Regions from separate parts of the Cytobacillus sp. QJM3NY_8 genome, predicted to be linked through region 1. Evidence: predicted binding sites of a transcription regulator. Region 1 holds the regulator's gene; each other region holds the start of a gene.
The links. Region 1 encodes Rex, which represses fermentation and respiration genes when NADH is low (regulators of the CRP and FNR family bind a similar motif). Its sites were predicted from a motif close to TTGTGAAATATTTCACAA; they were not measured.
Positions count from the first base shown of each region.

Region 1 (5,427 bases):
AACATTCGGATCACAGAGAAGCTGATCATTCATATCGATTACTTTCTCCAATCCTTCTATTTGCACTTCAATTTCTTCCATTCTTCTTTTTCGTTGGCGTTCGAGCTTTTTGGCTTCTTTATCCTGCTGATAATTATTTTTGTCCTGCTTAACAGGCTGTGATGCCGTGGATTCATCTTGCTCATTAAGTGCAAGCAGTTCCTCTTGTTCCTGCTTTTTTTCCACATAATAATCATAATCGCCGAGATACTCTGTTGCCCCAATACTGGAAAGTTCAACTACCTTTGTTGTGATTCTGTTGATAAAATATCGGTCATGAGATACAAAGAGAATCGTTCCAGGATAATTGATCAATGCATTTTCAAGAATTTCTTTGCTATCCAGATCCAAATGGTTTGTAGGCTCGTCGAGGATTAAGAAATTGGCTTTCTGCATCATAAGCTTCGCAAGCGCAAGACGTGCCTTTTCACCGCCGCTCAGTGTTGAAACAGTTTTAAGAACATCATCACCAGAGAAAAGAAAGTTCCCAAGTATTGTCCGGATTTCCTTTTCCGGTTTTAGCGGGTATTCATCCCATAATTCGTTCAGGACTCTTTTATTGCTGGTGAGTTCCGCCTGTTCCTGGTCATAGTAGCCAATTGTCACATTGGAACCGTACTGTATCTCCCCGGAAAAAGAAGAGATCTTTTTGATGATGGTTTTGAGCAAGGTGGATTTGCCAATTCCATTGGGCCCCACCAGTGCAATGCTGTCACCTCTTGCCAGTCGCAGTGAAATATTCTCGCTCACTATCTCTTCATAGCCAATAGCAAGAGAATGTATATTTAAAACCTCATTGCCTGATTGCCGTTCAATGTCAAAGCCAAAAGAAGCTGATTTCTCGTCTCCCAGCGGCCTGTCCATCACGTCCATTCTGGCAAGCTGCTTTCTGCGGCTTTGTGCCCTTTTGGTTGTGGAAGCACGGGCAAGATTTCGCTGGATAAAATCCTGCAGCTTAGCGATCTCTTCCTGCTGTTTCTCGAATTGCTTCATTTCTCTTTCAAAGTTAGCCGCTTTTTGATCGAGATAGGAACTGTAGTTTCCTGGGTACTTTCTTATTTGGCGGCGGGAAATCTCGTAAACCTGGGAAACGACCTTATCAAGGAAATATCGGTCATGGGATACGATTAGAATGGCACCGTTGTATCCCTGCAGGTACTGTTCGAGCCATGATAATGTTTCAATATCCAGGTGGTTGGTAGGCTCGTCCAGTATTAAGATATCAGGCTTTGTCAGCAAAAGTTTACCAAGGGCCAATCTGGTACGCTGTCCGCCGCTCAATGATGAAATTTTAGTGTCATAGCCCATTGAGCTGAAGTTGAGTCCGTGGAGAATGGAACGGATATCTGCCTCATATTGATAGCCGCCATTTTCTTTGAAATCAACCTGAAGCTTGTCGTATTCTTTTAAGATGCGTTCATAGGCATCAGAGTTATTTAGGACATCAGGGTCTGCCATTTGTTCTTCAAGGCTGCGAAGCTGTTTTTCCTGCTTCTGCAGATGACTAAAAACAGTCAGCATTTCATCCCAAATGGATAACTCTGATTCCAGGCCGGTATTTTGTGCAAGATAGCCAATTGTTACTTCCTTTGGCTTTATAATCTCACCGGAGTCATATGTCATTTGTCCGGCAATAATTTTCAAAAGGGTGGACTTTCCTGCACCATTGCGCCCTACTAGCGCAATCCTGTCCCTGGTTTGTACTTCAAGCTTTATATTGGTTAAAATGGGATCAGCGCCAAAATTTTTCGCCAGCTGATTGACTTGTAATAGTATCATGTTCTTTCACCTCGGGTATAGAGTAAGTGTAACTCATTCATATATGTTCGGCAATAAAGGAGACAGGACTATAATCCCTTCTGCAGGGCATTCAATCAAGACAAAAGGCAAATAAATATGTGAGGAACAATACAAAGCACATACAAAGTAACAGAAAAATAGTGTATGATTTTGAAGAGAGGTGTTTTGAATGGCGGATTTTACTCATTTTAATCAAGAGGGCAGGGCAAAAATGGTGGATGTCAGCGATAAACCTGAAACGGCAAGAACAGCCATTGCTCAATCAAGTATTACTCTTAATCAGGAGATATACGAAAAGATAACATCCAACTCTATGAAAAAAGGGGATGTACTCGCTGTTGCACAAACTGCAGGCATTATGGCGAGCAAGAAAACATGGGACATTATTCCGATGTGCCATCCGCTGCCGCTTAAGGGCGTGGACATTTCATTTTCATGGAAGGCGGAAGAGGAAGAGTATGTCCTGATCATTACTGCTTCTGTAAAAACGAAGGGAAATACGGGTGTGGAAATGGAAGCGTTAACAGCCGCTTCTGTCTGTGCGCTGACCGTTTATGACATGTGCAAGGCTGTAGATAAAGGAATGGTGATTGGGCCAACCTTTTTAATAGAGAAAACAGGCGGAAAAAACGGAGATTTTAAAAGAAATTAATTCATCATAAGAAATGGGGATGGACGAATGGCCAATGAACCAATTAAGATACCGCAGGCAACAGCTAAACGGCTGCCTTTATACTACCGCTTTCTAAAAAACCTTCACTCATCAGGCAAACAAAGAGTCTCTTCAGCAGAATTGAGTGAGGCGGTAAAGGTAGATTCTGCAACAATCCGCCGCGATTTTTCGTACTTTGGTGCGTTAGGAAAAAAAGGATATGGATATAATGTGAATTACCTGCTGGGCTTCTTTCGGAAGACTCTTGACCAGGATGAGCTGACTAAAGTAGCTTTGATCGGGGTAGGGAATTTAGGAACAGCCTTTCTTAACTATAATTTTCTTAAAAATAATAATACCAAAATAGAAGTAGCCTTTGATGTTGATGAGAGTAAGGTTGGCACGAAAATCGGTGATGTACCGGTCCATCATATGGATGACCTTGAAGAAGTTATTATAAATAATAATATTCAGGTGGCGATTTTAACGGTGCCGGCACCGCCTGCCCAGGCTATTACCGATCGGATGGTGAATGCGAAAATAAAAGGAATCCTTAATTTTACACCTGCGAGGCTCACTGTGCCAGCCTCGATTCGGATTCACCATATCGATCTGGCAGTAGAATTGCAGTCACTGGTTTATTTTCTGAAAAACTATCCGGAAGAAATGTAAAAAAATGAGCCTTTTGGGGGCTCATTTTTTTATTTTATTTTTCATTTTAAAATGCAGGCCAACCATCCGCAGTCCGGTGCCAAAATCGAATGTGGCAATTATAATCAGAAAATAAGTAAAGAATCCCCAGGTTTCTTCACGCTGGGTATTCTGTATGGCTATAAAAGTGAAAAGGCATCCGAGAAGGATGTAAATAAAGCCTGAAAACAAAGGTGTGCTTCTCATCAAAATCCCCCAGTAAGTTTAAAACTCTGCAAAGCATTTCCCTATGCTAGAAAAAGCTGATAAAGCTCTGCATTTTTTCCATTTCTTCTAACCATTTTTGCATATTATCCTGATTCAGCTGGATAACCGCAACAAAGGTGTTCATCGCCACATGGGCAAAAATCGGCACAATAATCCGCTTCGTTTTGACATATAAGAAAGCAAAGGTGAACCCCATTGCCGAGTACAGCAGTACATGTTCAGGCTCGAAATGGGCAAGTGCAAAAATGACTGAGCTGATCAGGGCCGATAAGAAGAAGTTGAAGCGCTTATGGAGAGAACCGAAAATAACTTTTCTAAAGACAATCTCCTCAAGTATTGGCCCAATGACCGAACTAATTAAGATAACGATTGGCGATGCTTCAATAATCCGGATAATCTGCTGCGTATTCTCAGATCCCATTTCAATCCCAATCATATTTTCAATGCTGGCAGCAGTAGCTTGAGCGATCAGGGCCAAAAATATACCCCCAACTGCCCAGCCCGCTGAGCTTGCTGCGGAAGATGCATCCCTATTCAGGCCTTTTTTCATCTCTTTTCTTAATAATAGAAGCGTAATGATCAGTGTAACCGTAAAACTGATGACAAGCCAGTAGGCTACAGCCAGGATCTGCATGTTTTCGGGGTTCTGTCCAAGGGCATCTGCAATAAATAACACAAGCGGAACGCCAAACAAACTGGACAGCTGCATGGCAATATAAGCTATTAATATAAACCAATATTCCTTCTTCAAAATGTTATACTCCTTATTCTGAGTGTTGGAAAACAAGTCCTAAAGCCATTGTACTCTTAATAAGGAGCGGGTTTCAAATATCAGCATCAAAGCAGGAAAATACTATGGGTAAAGTGAAGAGTTCCGAAGCATACTTAAGAGGTTGTCTGTGTCGAAAAATAGCGTGTATGGGCGAATGAAATTTTTTCTAAAAAATTTAAGCTTCACCCTTGCAAATAGAAATGAGATTCATTAATATAATAATTGTGTTAGCACTCATACAGAGAGAGTGCTAATAAATAAAAATATTTACATATTATTTGAGGAGGTTGTTTCACTTGTTAAAGCCACTAGGTGATCGAATTATTATCGAGCTTGTTGAAACTGAAGAAAAAACTGCAAGCGGCATCGTACTGCCGGACACTGCTAAAGAAAAGCCTCAAGAAGGTAAAGTTGTAGCTGTAGGAACTGGCCGCGTTCTTGAAAATGGTGAGCGTGTTGCCCTTGAAGTTGCTGACGGCGATCGTATCATCTTCTCAAAATATGCTGGTACTGAAGTGAAGTACGAAGGCAAAGAGTATTTAATTTTACGCGAAAATGACATTCTTGCTGTAATTGGCTAATCGCCGATCAGACGAAGATTATTAAAGAATAAAGCTAAAATTTTTGAGGAGGTTTTTATCAATGGCTAAAGAGATTAAATTTAGTGAAGAAGCTCGCCGCGCGATGCTTCGCGGTGTGGATTCCCTTGCAAATGCGGTAAAAGTAACTCTTGGACCTAAAGGACGCAACGTGGTTCTTGAGAAGAAATTCGGTTCTCCACTTATCACCAATGATGGTGTGACAATTGCGAAAGAAATCGAGCTTGAAGATGCATTCGAAAACATGGGTGCGAAGCTTGTTGCTGAAGTAGCAAGTAAAACAAATGATGTTGCCGGTGACGGTACAACAACTGCAACTGTTCTTGCTCAGGCAATGATCCGTGAAGGCCTTAAGAACGTAACTGCAGGCGCTAACCCAATGGGCATCCGCAAAGGAATCGAAAAAGCAGTTGTTACAGCTGTAGAAGAATTAAAAGCTATTTCTAAGCCAATCGAAAATAAGGAATCTATTGCTCAGGTTGCTGCAATCTCTGCTGCTGACAATGAAGTTGGCCAGCTGATCGCTGAAGCAATGGAGCGCGTTGGCAACGATGGTGTTATCACAATCGAAGAATCTAAAGGATTCACAACTGAGCTTGATGTGGTTGAAGGTATGCAATTCGACCGCGGATATGCTTCTCCATACA
Region 1 covers NZ_CM149681.1:278,279-283,705, forward strand. Annotated here, with positions in the region: gene AC0VZ9_RS01560 (ABC-F family ATP-binding cassette domain-containing protein) at 1-1,818, opposite strand, end outside; gene moaC (cyclic pyranopterin monophosphate synthase MoaC) at 2,009-2,491, shown strand; gene AC0VZ9_RS01570 (redox-sensing transcriptional repressor Rex) at 2,519-3,163, shown strand; gene AC0VZ9_RS01575 (YdiK family protein) at 3,185-3,388, opposite strand; gene AC0VZ9_RS01580 (lysostaphin resistance A-like protein) at 3,435-4,160, opposite strand; gene groES (co-chaperone GroES) at 4,478-4,762, shown strand; gene groL (chaperonin GroEL) at 4,824-5,427, shown strand, end outside.

Region 2 (5,427 bases), 2.3 Mb from region 1:
TCACCTTAACTTCCGCAGGAATCTTGCTGTATGTTGGTTTTCTGGCTTCAATTATGGCTTTTCTATCCTGGAATTTTGGAGTTTCCTTAATAGGAGCAGCCAAAGCAGGGGTTTTCCTGAATCTTCTCCCTATTTTCGCTATCATTTTCGCATTGTGTTTTACGGAGGAAAAATTGTATTTGTATCAGATAATCGGCGGAGGCATTGTCACCTTGGGGGTAGTTATATCTTCTAAAAAAACTTTGCGATTTAAGAACCATGTTCAAGAAAATAAGTCTTCAGCATAAAAAATCCCCTCAGTTCCTGACTGCGGGGATTTTCCATATATATTACCAATCCTGGGTTCGTTCTAATAAATGATCAATTTCTACATGTCTGATCATATAGCCAAGATCTTCTTCGGCAATTTCCGATGTGGCTTCCAATAGTTGATCAATATCCATTTGCACCAATCTCATAACCAGACCTCCTGATTTAATTAATGAATGAATGAATCTATAATCTCTTTCCTGCTATACTATTCGCTTTGTATTAGACAGGTATGGGGGCAGCTGAGAAATTTATCAGTATTAATTACCCAGATTTCTTAGGACCTAAACATTCATACAAAGAACAAGATTGAATGGCTGTTCACTATTCGTCACACCTCAGCCGGAAAATTAATAATATATAATGAGTTTTAAAAAATCTTATCAGGGAATAGAGTCATAAAATACATTGCAATTTGAAGGTGTCTATTATGAAAACTAACTTTAATGATTTTGCAAAGCTTTTGGAATCCGCTCTTGATAAAGGACAAACAGATAATGAAGTGACCATTCATGAATTGCTTGATGATATAAAAAATCAGCTTGAACCTTTAATCAACAAAAAGGAAATCGGCTAATGCGCCGATTTCCTTTTATTTTCTTATAACCATTTGTGTGCTTTTTGAGCCATCTAAGCTGAGATATGCGATTCATTTGAAACGGAAAAACGCTTGCTGCAGAAAACATGCGTTTTTATTTGCAGTTAGATCATTTGACCAGCTGTTCTGTGTATGGCTATGACTGCATCTTCAAGCTGCTTTTTAGTAACATCATAGTGAGTGACAAAACGCACATAAGAAGGTCCGAAAGTTCCTGAAAGCACTCCCTCAGCTTTTAACTTTTCAACAAATTCCGATGAGTTCATTTTAAGGTTTTTTACATCAGCCACAATGATATTTGTATCTACTTGATTTACGATTTCAATCCCTTTGATTTGTCCAAGCTGCTGTGCAAGATATTGAGCATTTTCGTGATCCTCGGCTAAACGCTCTCTCATATTCGTTAATGCAACAATTCCCGGGGCTGCTATGATCCCAGCCTGGCGGAGTCCCCCTCCCAATCTTTTGCGCCATTTTCTTGCTGCAGCAATAAATTCTCTGCTGCCTGCAAGAATGGAACCAACAGGTGCTCCGAGCCCCTTAGAGAGGCATACTTGCACAGTGTCGCAATGATTGGCCATTTCAGAAGCCGGCAGGTTTAAGGCTGCGGCTGCATTAAACAGTCTTGCCCCATCAATATGTACGGGAATATTATTCGTTTTGGCAATTCTGTATATTTCTTCCATATTATCAATAGGTATTACGGCACCGCCAGCTCTGTTATGGGTATTTTCCAGACAAATCAATCCTGTTTCCGGATAATGCTGATCTTCTCCCCTAATGGCATACTCCACTTCTGAAGGATTCATTGCACCTCTTATCCCATTTAGCGTCCTTGTCTGGACTCCGGCAAAGGCAGATGAAGCGCCGCTTTCATAATAAAAAATATGGCTTTCTGCTTCAAGAATAATTTCATTGCCCGGACGGCAATGTGTTAAGATGGCAATCTGGTTTCCCTGTGTGCCGCTCGTTACAAACAGAGCTGCCTCCTTACCAAGCACCTCAGCAGCTGTCTCTTCCAATTTATTTATTGATGGATCCTCTCCGTATACGTCATCCCCAACTTCAGCTTCATAAGCAGCTTTCCTCATTTCTTCAGTTGGCTTTGTAACCGTATCACTTCTTAAATCAGTCATTTCCTCACCCTGTCCTTCTCTATTATTAGTCCATGTTACTGTACTATTCAGTATTTTTCAACAAAGAGAGAATTCATTTAATTAATTCTTGTATGGAGAATTTTATTTGGTGGTTTTTTGCTTGAATATGGATGTAACATAAGATAATTAGGGTGTCGCATTAAAGTTCAAAATTTGTTCAAAAGTTGTTTTGATGACCAAAACCCTGTAATAATGCTATTTGAACAAAAATATAAGCTGTCCAAATAGCTTACATTTATTTCCTTCCCACTTTTGTCACAACTTTTCACATTTGCTTATGTTAATATCATTTACACAGTGATAACTAAGTTAAATAAAGGTTTTTAAGGATGCTTATGTTTACCAGCTATATATTTTTTTGGCATCTTTGTGAAAACCCGCACATTATTTGTGAATTATTTAACAATAGTTTTTGTCAAAAGGAGATGAAACATCAGATGAAGAAAATGCTGCTCTCTTTAACAGCCCTATTGCCCTTAATGGTTTTAAGCGGCTGCAATATGGTTGTATTTGAACCTCAGGGCCCCGTTGCAAGAAGCATTACCGAATTAATTAACTGGTCCCTGATCTGGATGCTTCTTGTCGTTGCAGTCGTGTTTGGATTATTCGGCTACATTGTCTGGAAATACCGTGAACGACCTGAGAATAAAGATTATGAACCCCCTGAGGAGCATGGAAGTACACTACTTGAAATTATTTGGACCGGGATTCCGATTTTAATTGTCATCGCCCTAACAATCCCGACAGTAAAAACACTTTATGCGCTGGAAGAAACACCTAAGGGCTATGAAGAAAAAGAACCTATTACAATACATGTAACATCTGCTGACTGGAAATGGATCTTCAGCTATCCTGAAGAAGGCATTGAAACAGTGAACTATGTCAATATTCCTGAAGATACGCCGGTTCTCTTTAAAATGACATCTGCCAGCACTATGCAATCTTTCTGGGTGCCTGCACTTGGCGGACAGAAATATACGATGCCCAAAATGGAAACTGAAATGTATCTTGTCGCTGATAACCCTGGATCATATGAAGGACAGAACACGAACTTTAACGGCCGCGGCTATGCGGATATGAAGTTTGAGGTTCTTGCTCAAACACAGGAAGATTTTGACCAATGGGTTGACGACGTTAAAGAAACAGCACCTAAACTGACTGAGAAAGAGTATGAAGGGCTGCTGAAGCCTACGCATTTAGGAAGACTGACATATTCCAATACTCATTTAGAATGGGTTAACCATGCTGATCCAAATTCGAAGGCTTATACAAATCCTGAGCTCTACAGAGGCCATGGATATCAAGGTAAAACATTCGAAGAAGATGACAATTATAAAAATGAGAATCCAAACGTAATTGAAGGTCATGGTGAAGAAGAGAGCCATGATAGTCAAGAAAACCATGGAGGTGGCCATCATGGGCATTAAATGGGATGAGTTTTTTATTACTGGGGACCCCCTTATACTAGGTTCACAGATTGCTATTTTATTAACGATGATTGGTGCAGTCGCTGCCATCACGTATTTAAAAAAGTGGAAATACCTCTGGACCGAATGGCTGACTACAGTTGATCATAAAAAAATCGGTATCATGTATATCATCTCCGCAGTATTGATGTTTTTCCGCGGCGGGATGGACGGCTTGCTGATGAAAGCTCAGACAGCACGCCCTGAAATGGAATTTCTGAATTCACAGCACTATAATGAAATTTTTACAACACACGGCGTTATTATGATTCTTTTCATGGCAATGCCATTCTTGATTGGATTAATGAACGTTGTCATTCCGCTTCAAATTGGTGCGCGTGACGTTGCCTTTCCGCAGCTGAATGCACTTAGCTTCTGGCTGTTCTTCAGCGGAGCTATGCTATTTAATATTTCTTTTGTTATCGGGGGATCGCCTGATGCAGGCTGGACATCTTACTTCCCTCTTGCAGGCAAGGAATTCAGCCCTGGAATCGGCAATAATTTTTACGCAGTCGCGCTGCAAATTGCTGGTATCGGGACACTGATGACAGGTATAAACTTTATCGTCACGATTTTGAAAATGAGAACAAAAGGCATGACACTAATGAAAATGCCGATGTTCACTTGGACTACCTTTGTAACATCCATTCTGATTGTGGCAGCTTTCCCTATTTTCACAGTTGCATTGGCACTGATGACATTCGACCGTCTGTATGGAACACACTTCTTTACAGTATCAGGCGGAGGAATGGATATGCTTTGGGCTAACCTGTTCTGGCTTTGGGGACATCCTGAAGTTTACATTGTTGCCCTTCCTGCATTCGGGATTTTCTCAGAAGTTATTGCCACTTTCTCAAGAAAATCATTGTTTGGATATAAATCAATGGTATTTTCCATCCTTGGAATTGCCCTTTTAAGTATGGTTGTCTGGGTCCACCATTTCTATACAATGGGATCAGGCCCTGCTGTAAACTCTTTCTTCTCCATCACGACGATGGCGATAGCCATACCGACTGGAGTCAAGATGTTTAACTGGCTGTTTACGATGCGTAAAGGCCGCATAAAAATTACTTCCGCCATGCTTTGGGCACTTGCATTCGTCCCATGCTTCGTCATAGGCGGGGTTACTGGCGTAATGCTTGCAATGGGTGCAGCGGATTATCAGTATCACAATACATTATTCCTGGTTGCCCACTTCCACTATGTATTAATTCCAGGTGTCGTATTTGCGGTATTTGCAGGTCTTTACTACTGGTGGCCAAAAATGTTCGGCTTCATGCTGAATGAAAAAATCGGTAAATGGCATTTCTGGCTATTTGTTATCGGCTTTAACGTAACATTCATGCCTATGTTCTTCCTTGGATTAAACGGAGCTGTAAGACGTGCATACACATACTCTGCCGAGTCTGGATTTGCACCACTCTTTATGCTTTCGGCAATTGGTTCCATCATTCTGGCAGCCGGATTCGCGGTGTTCTGCTACAACATTTACTGGAGCATCCGCTATGCCGACAGAAACATTTCAAGCGACCCATGGGACGCAAGAACATTGGAATGGTCTACTGCGTCACCTGTTCAATTCTATAACTTTGCAAAACTGCCGGAAGTTAAATCCCTTGATCCTTTCTGGCACATGAAAAAAAAGAATGAAGGCTTAACGTTATATGACAGTGAAATCGAAGAGATTCATATGCCAAGCAATTCCTGGCTTCCGATTTATATGGGTGTCATCTTTGGCATCGCAGGCTTCCTCCTTGTATTTGAATGGCACATCGCTGCAGCTGTAGCTGCCATCGGCATTTTTGCTGGATTGATCATTCGTTCATTCGATTACAATGAAGGCTTCCATGTTACAAAAGATGAAATCCACAGAATTGAAAATGCGTGGAGAAAAACA
Region 2 covers NZ_CM149681.1:2,601,391-2,606,817, forward strand. Annotated here, with positions in the region: gene AC0VZ9_RS13520 (DMT family transporter) at 1-287, shown strand, start outside; gene AC0VZ9_RS13525 (hypothetical protein) at 330-458, opposite strand; gene AC0VZ9_RS13530 (YwzD family small protein) at 740-886, shown strand; gene ltaE (low-specificity L-threonine aldolase) at 1,012-2,043, opposite strand; gene qoxA (cytochrome aa3 quinol oxidase subunit II) at 2,502-3,491, shown strand; gene qoxB (cytochrome aa3 quinol oxidase subunit I) at 3,481-5,427, shown strand, end outside.
Region 2: qoxA (cytochrome aa3 quinol oxidase subunit II) is a predicted target of Rex. The motif match lies at 2,453-2,470, and genes of this name have one in related genera.

Region 3 (5,427 bases), 340 kb from region 1:
TTGGACAGCGGACAATGGCTGATTGCGGTGCCTGTACTGGCAAATAGCTCTGCATCATGGTCATCCAGGAAATTGCAATGTGCCATTACCGATTTTTCGCCTAATAATCCGAAATCATGCAGGGCTGCTGCATCATGCTTGCTGAAACGTTCCTGTACATAGATGTGAGCCCAGTCACTTTCGCTGCAGTGGGATTGAATATGTGTATCATATTTGGCAGCCAGTTCACCCAGGCCCTTTAGTGCTTCATCTGAACAGCTTGGTATGAATCGCGGTGTAACGACAGGATACACGCCTTGTTTGACCGTTTTGGCCAGCTCCTTTACCGCTAAAATAAACTCCTCCGTATCGGCTAACGCTGTTTTCGCATCTGCATCCCGATAATAGTCTGGATTTTGTTCAGGATCATCCATGACGACTTTACCCACTAAGCCCCTTTGCCCTTTTTCCGCACATATTTTCGCTAATAATAAACTTGCCTGTTTATGAACGGTAGCAAAGTAAAGGACCGTCGTGGTTCCATTTGCAAGCAGTGTATTCACGAGATCTTCATAAACCTTCTTGGCAAAAGCCAAATCTGCATATTTGGACTCTAATGGAAATGTGTATGTGTGGAGCCAGTCATAGAGGGGAATATCCAAAGCTGTCCCTGATTGAGCCCATTGCGGAGCATGGACATGCAAGTCCACAAAACCAGGAAGGAAATATTGCCCGTCTGCTAAGCGGTGAAAGTTCTCCTGTCCTTCATAGGCAGCCAGCAGGGATTGGTAGTCCTCATGCTCAGGATCCGCGATTTTTTCAATTATCCCATTTGAATTCACGAAAAATAAGTAATCTTTTAAAATATTTATTTTCTTAGGAGAATGACTAGAAAAAGCGGTTCCATGAAAAATATACGTATATTTACTCATATATACCTTCCTAACGTTCGTGTTTTGTGCTACTATAGTCATTGTAAAGGAAAGAGTAAACTCAGTCTAGCAGAAAAGTATTGTAAAAAATCTTGTTGTCATTTACAGGAAAGTTATTGTAAGATAATTTCAATCAAAAAATTAAATAGTTTTTTCATATAATCGTAGGGATATGGCCTACAAGTTTCTACCCGTTTACCGTAAATAAACCGACTATGAAAAGCAGGAACAGGATGGACAAAGACTCACTTGGAATTCGTCTGTTCTTTTCGTACTTCGATTTTTTAAGCTCGAGGTATATGCTTTTTTACATTTGGGAGAGAGCATATACGTTGGGCTTTTTCTATTGGTCTGTTTAAAGAAACAGTGATTATATGGATATCATAACACCAACAGGGGGTTCTAATGATGGATGCAAGGACTGAAAAACGAAAAACAAACAGCAGTAAAACGGGAAAAGAGGTTTCAGTTGGACAATCCATTTTTCTGGGGCTGCAGCAAGTATTGGCGATGGATCTTTTCATTCCGCCGATGATTCTAGCAGGATTATTGTCCTTTTCCGTTCCGGATAGTGCTCTGTTAATACAAATGACCTTTATTGCCTGCGGAATTGCCACAATCATTCAAGCAGGATTTGCTATGAAGCTTCCAGTCATGCAAGGGCCATCCTTTGTACCGCTTAGTGCACTGGCAGCCATCGGAACAACTTCTGGAATCGGTGCGATGATTGGCAGTTTGATCCCCGGAGCTTTGCTTGTTGCCTTATTGGGCTACCCGCTTAAAGTATTCAGCAAGGTCGTCAGGAAATTCATCCCTCCGATTGTAGCGGGGACAGTCATTGTCGTTGTTGGGCTTTCATTAATGCCGAGTGCGATCAATTCTATCTACTCGGCACCAGGAAACTTTGGAGAAAATATATTCGTTGCAGCTGTGACAGCGGCTGTGCTGATTTTCTGCATGTATATTGGCGAGAAGTCCCAATCGAAACTGAAATACATTAAAATCGTATCCGTTATTTTATCACTAGGTATTGGATCAATTGTTGCTTCATTCTTTGGGTTAGTCGACTTCTCATCGCTGGGTAAGTCGGCGTGGTTCCAGATGCCAAGCCTGTTTGCCTTTGGAGCTCCTGAATTTGATCTGCATGCGATTCTGATTATGGCAGCCATCTATTTTATTGTCACAATCGAAACAACTGGGACGTGGTTTACGGTTAGTAAGGTGACAGGGGAAAAACTGGATGATAAACGTTTAAATGGCGGGGCATTTGGAGAAGGGCTGGGCTGTTTTATTGGTTCCTTCTTTGGGGGAACACCGGTAACAGGCTACTCATCCAATGCCGGCATCATTGCCATCACAGGAGTGAAAAGCCGCAGGCCAATTATCGCAGGCGGTGTGATTATGATTATCCTGGGCATGATGCCAAAGCTGATGAATTTAATAGCATGCATTCCCGGGGTTGTCATCAACAGTGTGTTTGCCATTTTATGCGTAGTCATCATGATGAATGGATTCAAAGTGATTAAGGAAGTGGCCTTTACAGAACGGAATATGCTTGTGATCGGTGTGCCGATTATGCTTGCCCTGTTTGCCGTGCTAATGCCTGCTGATGTGTTAAAAGGGCTGCCTGACATTGCAACCTATTTTGTCTCATCAGGTACAGCCATCGGAGCGATTACAGCGCTGGTTCTAAATCTGGTTCTGCCGCAAAAGCTTGAAGATAGTGTAAAAACAAATGAAGTAACAGTACATGTCAATTAAAGTCGCGAAGGGAAGTGTCGCTATGCAGCAAGATCGATTATGGAATGAATGGCATCCAGTATGCAAAGCAGAGGAATTACTGGAGGATCCCAAACAGGTATTTGTCCTTGGGGAGCGTGTCGTCATTTTCCGCAATGAAAAAGGGGTTCACGCATTTAAGGATCTTTGTATCCACCGGGGGGCAGCCCTTTCCCTTGGAAAGGTGAAGAACGGAAATCTGGTCTGCGCTTATCATGCCTGGGAATACGATTGTACAGGTGCCTGTGAGAAGATTCCTGCCCTGCCGAGCGGCAGAGCCATTCCAAGTAAAGCAAGAGCAACCGTTTACCATTGTGAGGAGTATCTGGGGCTGATCTGGGTTAACTTAGGGGAAGATCCGGCGCCGCTTGTTTCCTTTCCTGAATATAGCATGGAGGGGTACCGGACTGCAATTTGCGGCCCCTATGAGGTAAAAGCAAATGCCCCAAGAATTATTGAAAATTTCCTGGATGTTTCGCATCTTATGTTTGTACATGAAGGCCTGCTTGGAGATGAGGATCATGCGGAGGTTGTCGATTATAAAGTTGAATTTGTTGATAATCGCTTAATTACTAGTAAAATCCCGGTCTATCAGCCGAACCCTGACGGACGCTCCAAAGGCGGGTATGCTGACTATGTGTATGAAATCCTCAATCCAACTACCGCCCGTTTTACAAAAACAACGGAAGGATCGGATGATGAGCTGACGATTCTGCTAGCTGTCAATCAAGAGGATCATGAGCAGGCCAAGGCATTTATGCTGTTGACCAGAAACTATGATCTGGACATGCCGGATGAGCCTTTTATTGAATTTCAGGATACGATTTTTTATCAGGATTTAGATATCGTCCAAAGTCAAAAACCAGAGCTTCTGCCGCTTGACTTACAGGCAGAGCTGCATCTTAAGTCAGACGCCCTTACTATTGCCTATCGCAAATGGCTAAATGAGCTGGGTGTGGAGAATGGCACAAATCCCATTCAGGATGAAGCACGGAAAAAAGTATTAGTGCAATAATGATCAGTGCCAGCTCCCCGCTATGCTGCAGCTTACAGGGGGGCTGGCACTTCTTATCCACTCCTTAATTGTTTAAAAAAAGTTTGAGGAAAGACTTGCGCAAAAACAAAAGCACTGATATATTTTAAATGTGAAGCATTTCACAAATAACTATATCGATATTTTTTTAGTTTAATATGTGAATTAATTCACATAGATTTAATCACCTAAATAAGATGAAATCAATAGAATATTTTTTTATGATCTCATGTGAAATATTTCACAATTAATTATTGGAGGAACTTATTATGAATTTAACATTAGGAAACAAAATTGTATTAGTAGGAAATGGCGCTGTTGGATCAAGTTATGCTTATGCCTTATTAAATCAGGGCTTATGTGATGAGTTAATCATTATTGATGTAAATGAGGAGAAAGCAAAAGGAGATGTCATGGATTTAAACCACGGCATTGCCTATGCTCCAACGGCTATGACGATTAGATATGGTTCTTATAAGGACTGTAAGGATGCCGCTCTTGTGGTGATCTGTGCAGGGGCAGCGCAAAAACCGGGAGAAACACGGCTGGATCTCGTGAATAAAAACGTTAAGATCTTCAAATCCATTGTAGAGAGCATTATGGATTCTGGATTTAATGGGATTTTCTTAGTTGCAGCAAATCCAGTCGATATCTTATCTTATGCAACCTGGAAATTCTCTGGCTTGCCTAAAGAAAGAGTCATCGGGTCTGGAACCATCCTGGACTCTGCCAGATTCCGCTATTTATTAGGGAAAGAATTTGATACGGCAGCCGTAAGTGTCCATGGGTATATTATCGGTGAACATGGCGACTCCCAATTCCCGGTATGGAGCTTTGCCAATATTGCCGGAACCCCGGTAGCTGAGAGATTAACAGAAGAAAGAAAAGAAGAAATTGCTGTCCAAGTCCGGGATGCTGCATATGAAATTATTAACGCAAAAGGTGCAACCTACTATGGAATTGCGATGGGGCTGGTCAGAATAACAAAAGCCATCTTACGAAATGAGAATGTGGTATTGCCGGTTGGAGCATTGTTAGAAGGAGAATATGGCCACAGTGATGTGTTTGTCGGGATTCCGTCACTTATCACAAGAAACGGTGTGAAAAATATTGTTGAGCTGTCATTGACAGAGGATGAAAAAAGGAAGTTTGCTAGATCTGTTCAAACCTTAAAAGACATCCAAAATTCAGCATTATGACGAGTTGACATCTTAGATCCAAAGGAGCAGATCATATGTTAGTGGAAACGTTCAATCCTTTTCATAACCTGGCTATTTCCTCCCTGGTGGCAGCTATACCGATTCTGTTATTTCTGATTTGCTTGACGGTATTGAAAATGAAGGGTATTCATGCAGCACTAGTAAACTTAGCTGTCACTTTTTTCATCGCTCTTATCATCTTTAAATTGCCATTCGGAGAAGCGGCAGGAAGTGTTATTCAAGGTGCTGCATCAGGAATTTGGCCAATTGGCTGGATTATTGTCATGGCTGTATGGCTATATAAAATTTCGGTGGCATCAGGCAAGTTTGATATTTTGCGCGGAAGCATCGCAGGAATTTCCCAGGACCAGCGCATTCAATTTCTTCTGATCGGATTTTGCTTTAATGCCTTTCTCGAAGGAGCTGCCGGCTTCGGCGTACCGATTGCCATTTGTGCCGTGCTGTTAGTGTCACTGGGCTTCAAGCCTTTACAGGCAGCCATGCT
Region 3 covers NZ_CM149681.1:5,228,495-5,233,921, reverse strand. Annotated here, with positions in the region: gene guaD (guanine deaminase) at 1-911, opposite strand, end outside; purine riboswitch at 1,046-1,147, shown strand; gene AC0VZ9_RS26565 (nucleobase:cation symporter-2 family protein) at 1,317-2,672, shown strand; gene AC0VZ9_RS26560 (aromatic ring-hydroxylating dioxygenase subunit alpha) at 2,695-3,705, shown strand; gene AC0VZ9_RS26555 (L-lactate dehydrogenase) at 3,993-4,922, shown strand; gene AC0VZ9_RS26550 (L-lactate permease) at 4,958-5,427, shown strand, end outside.
Region 3: AC0VZ9_RS26555 (L-lactate dehydrogenase) is a predicted target of Rex. The motif match lies at 3,953-3,970, and genes of this name have one in related genera.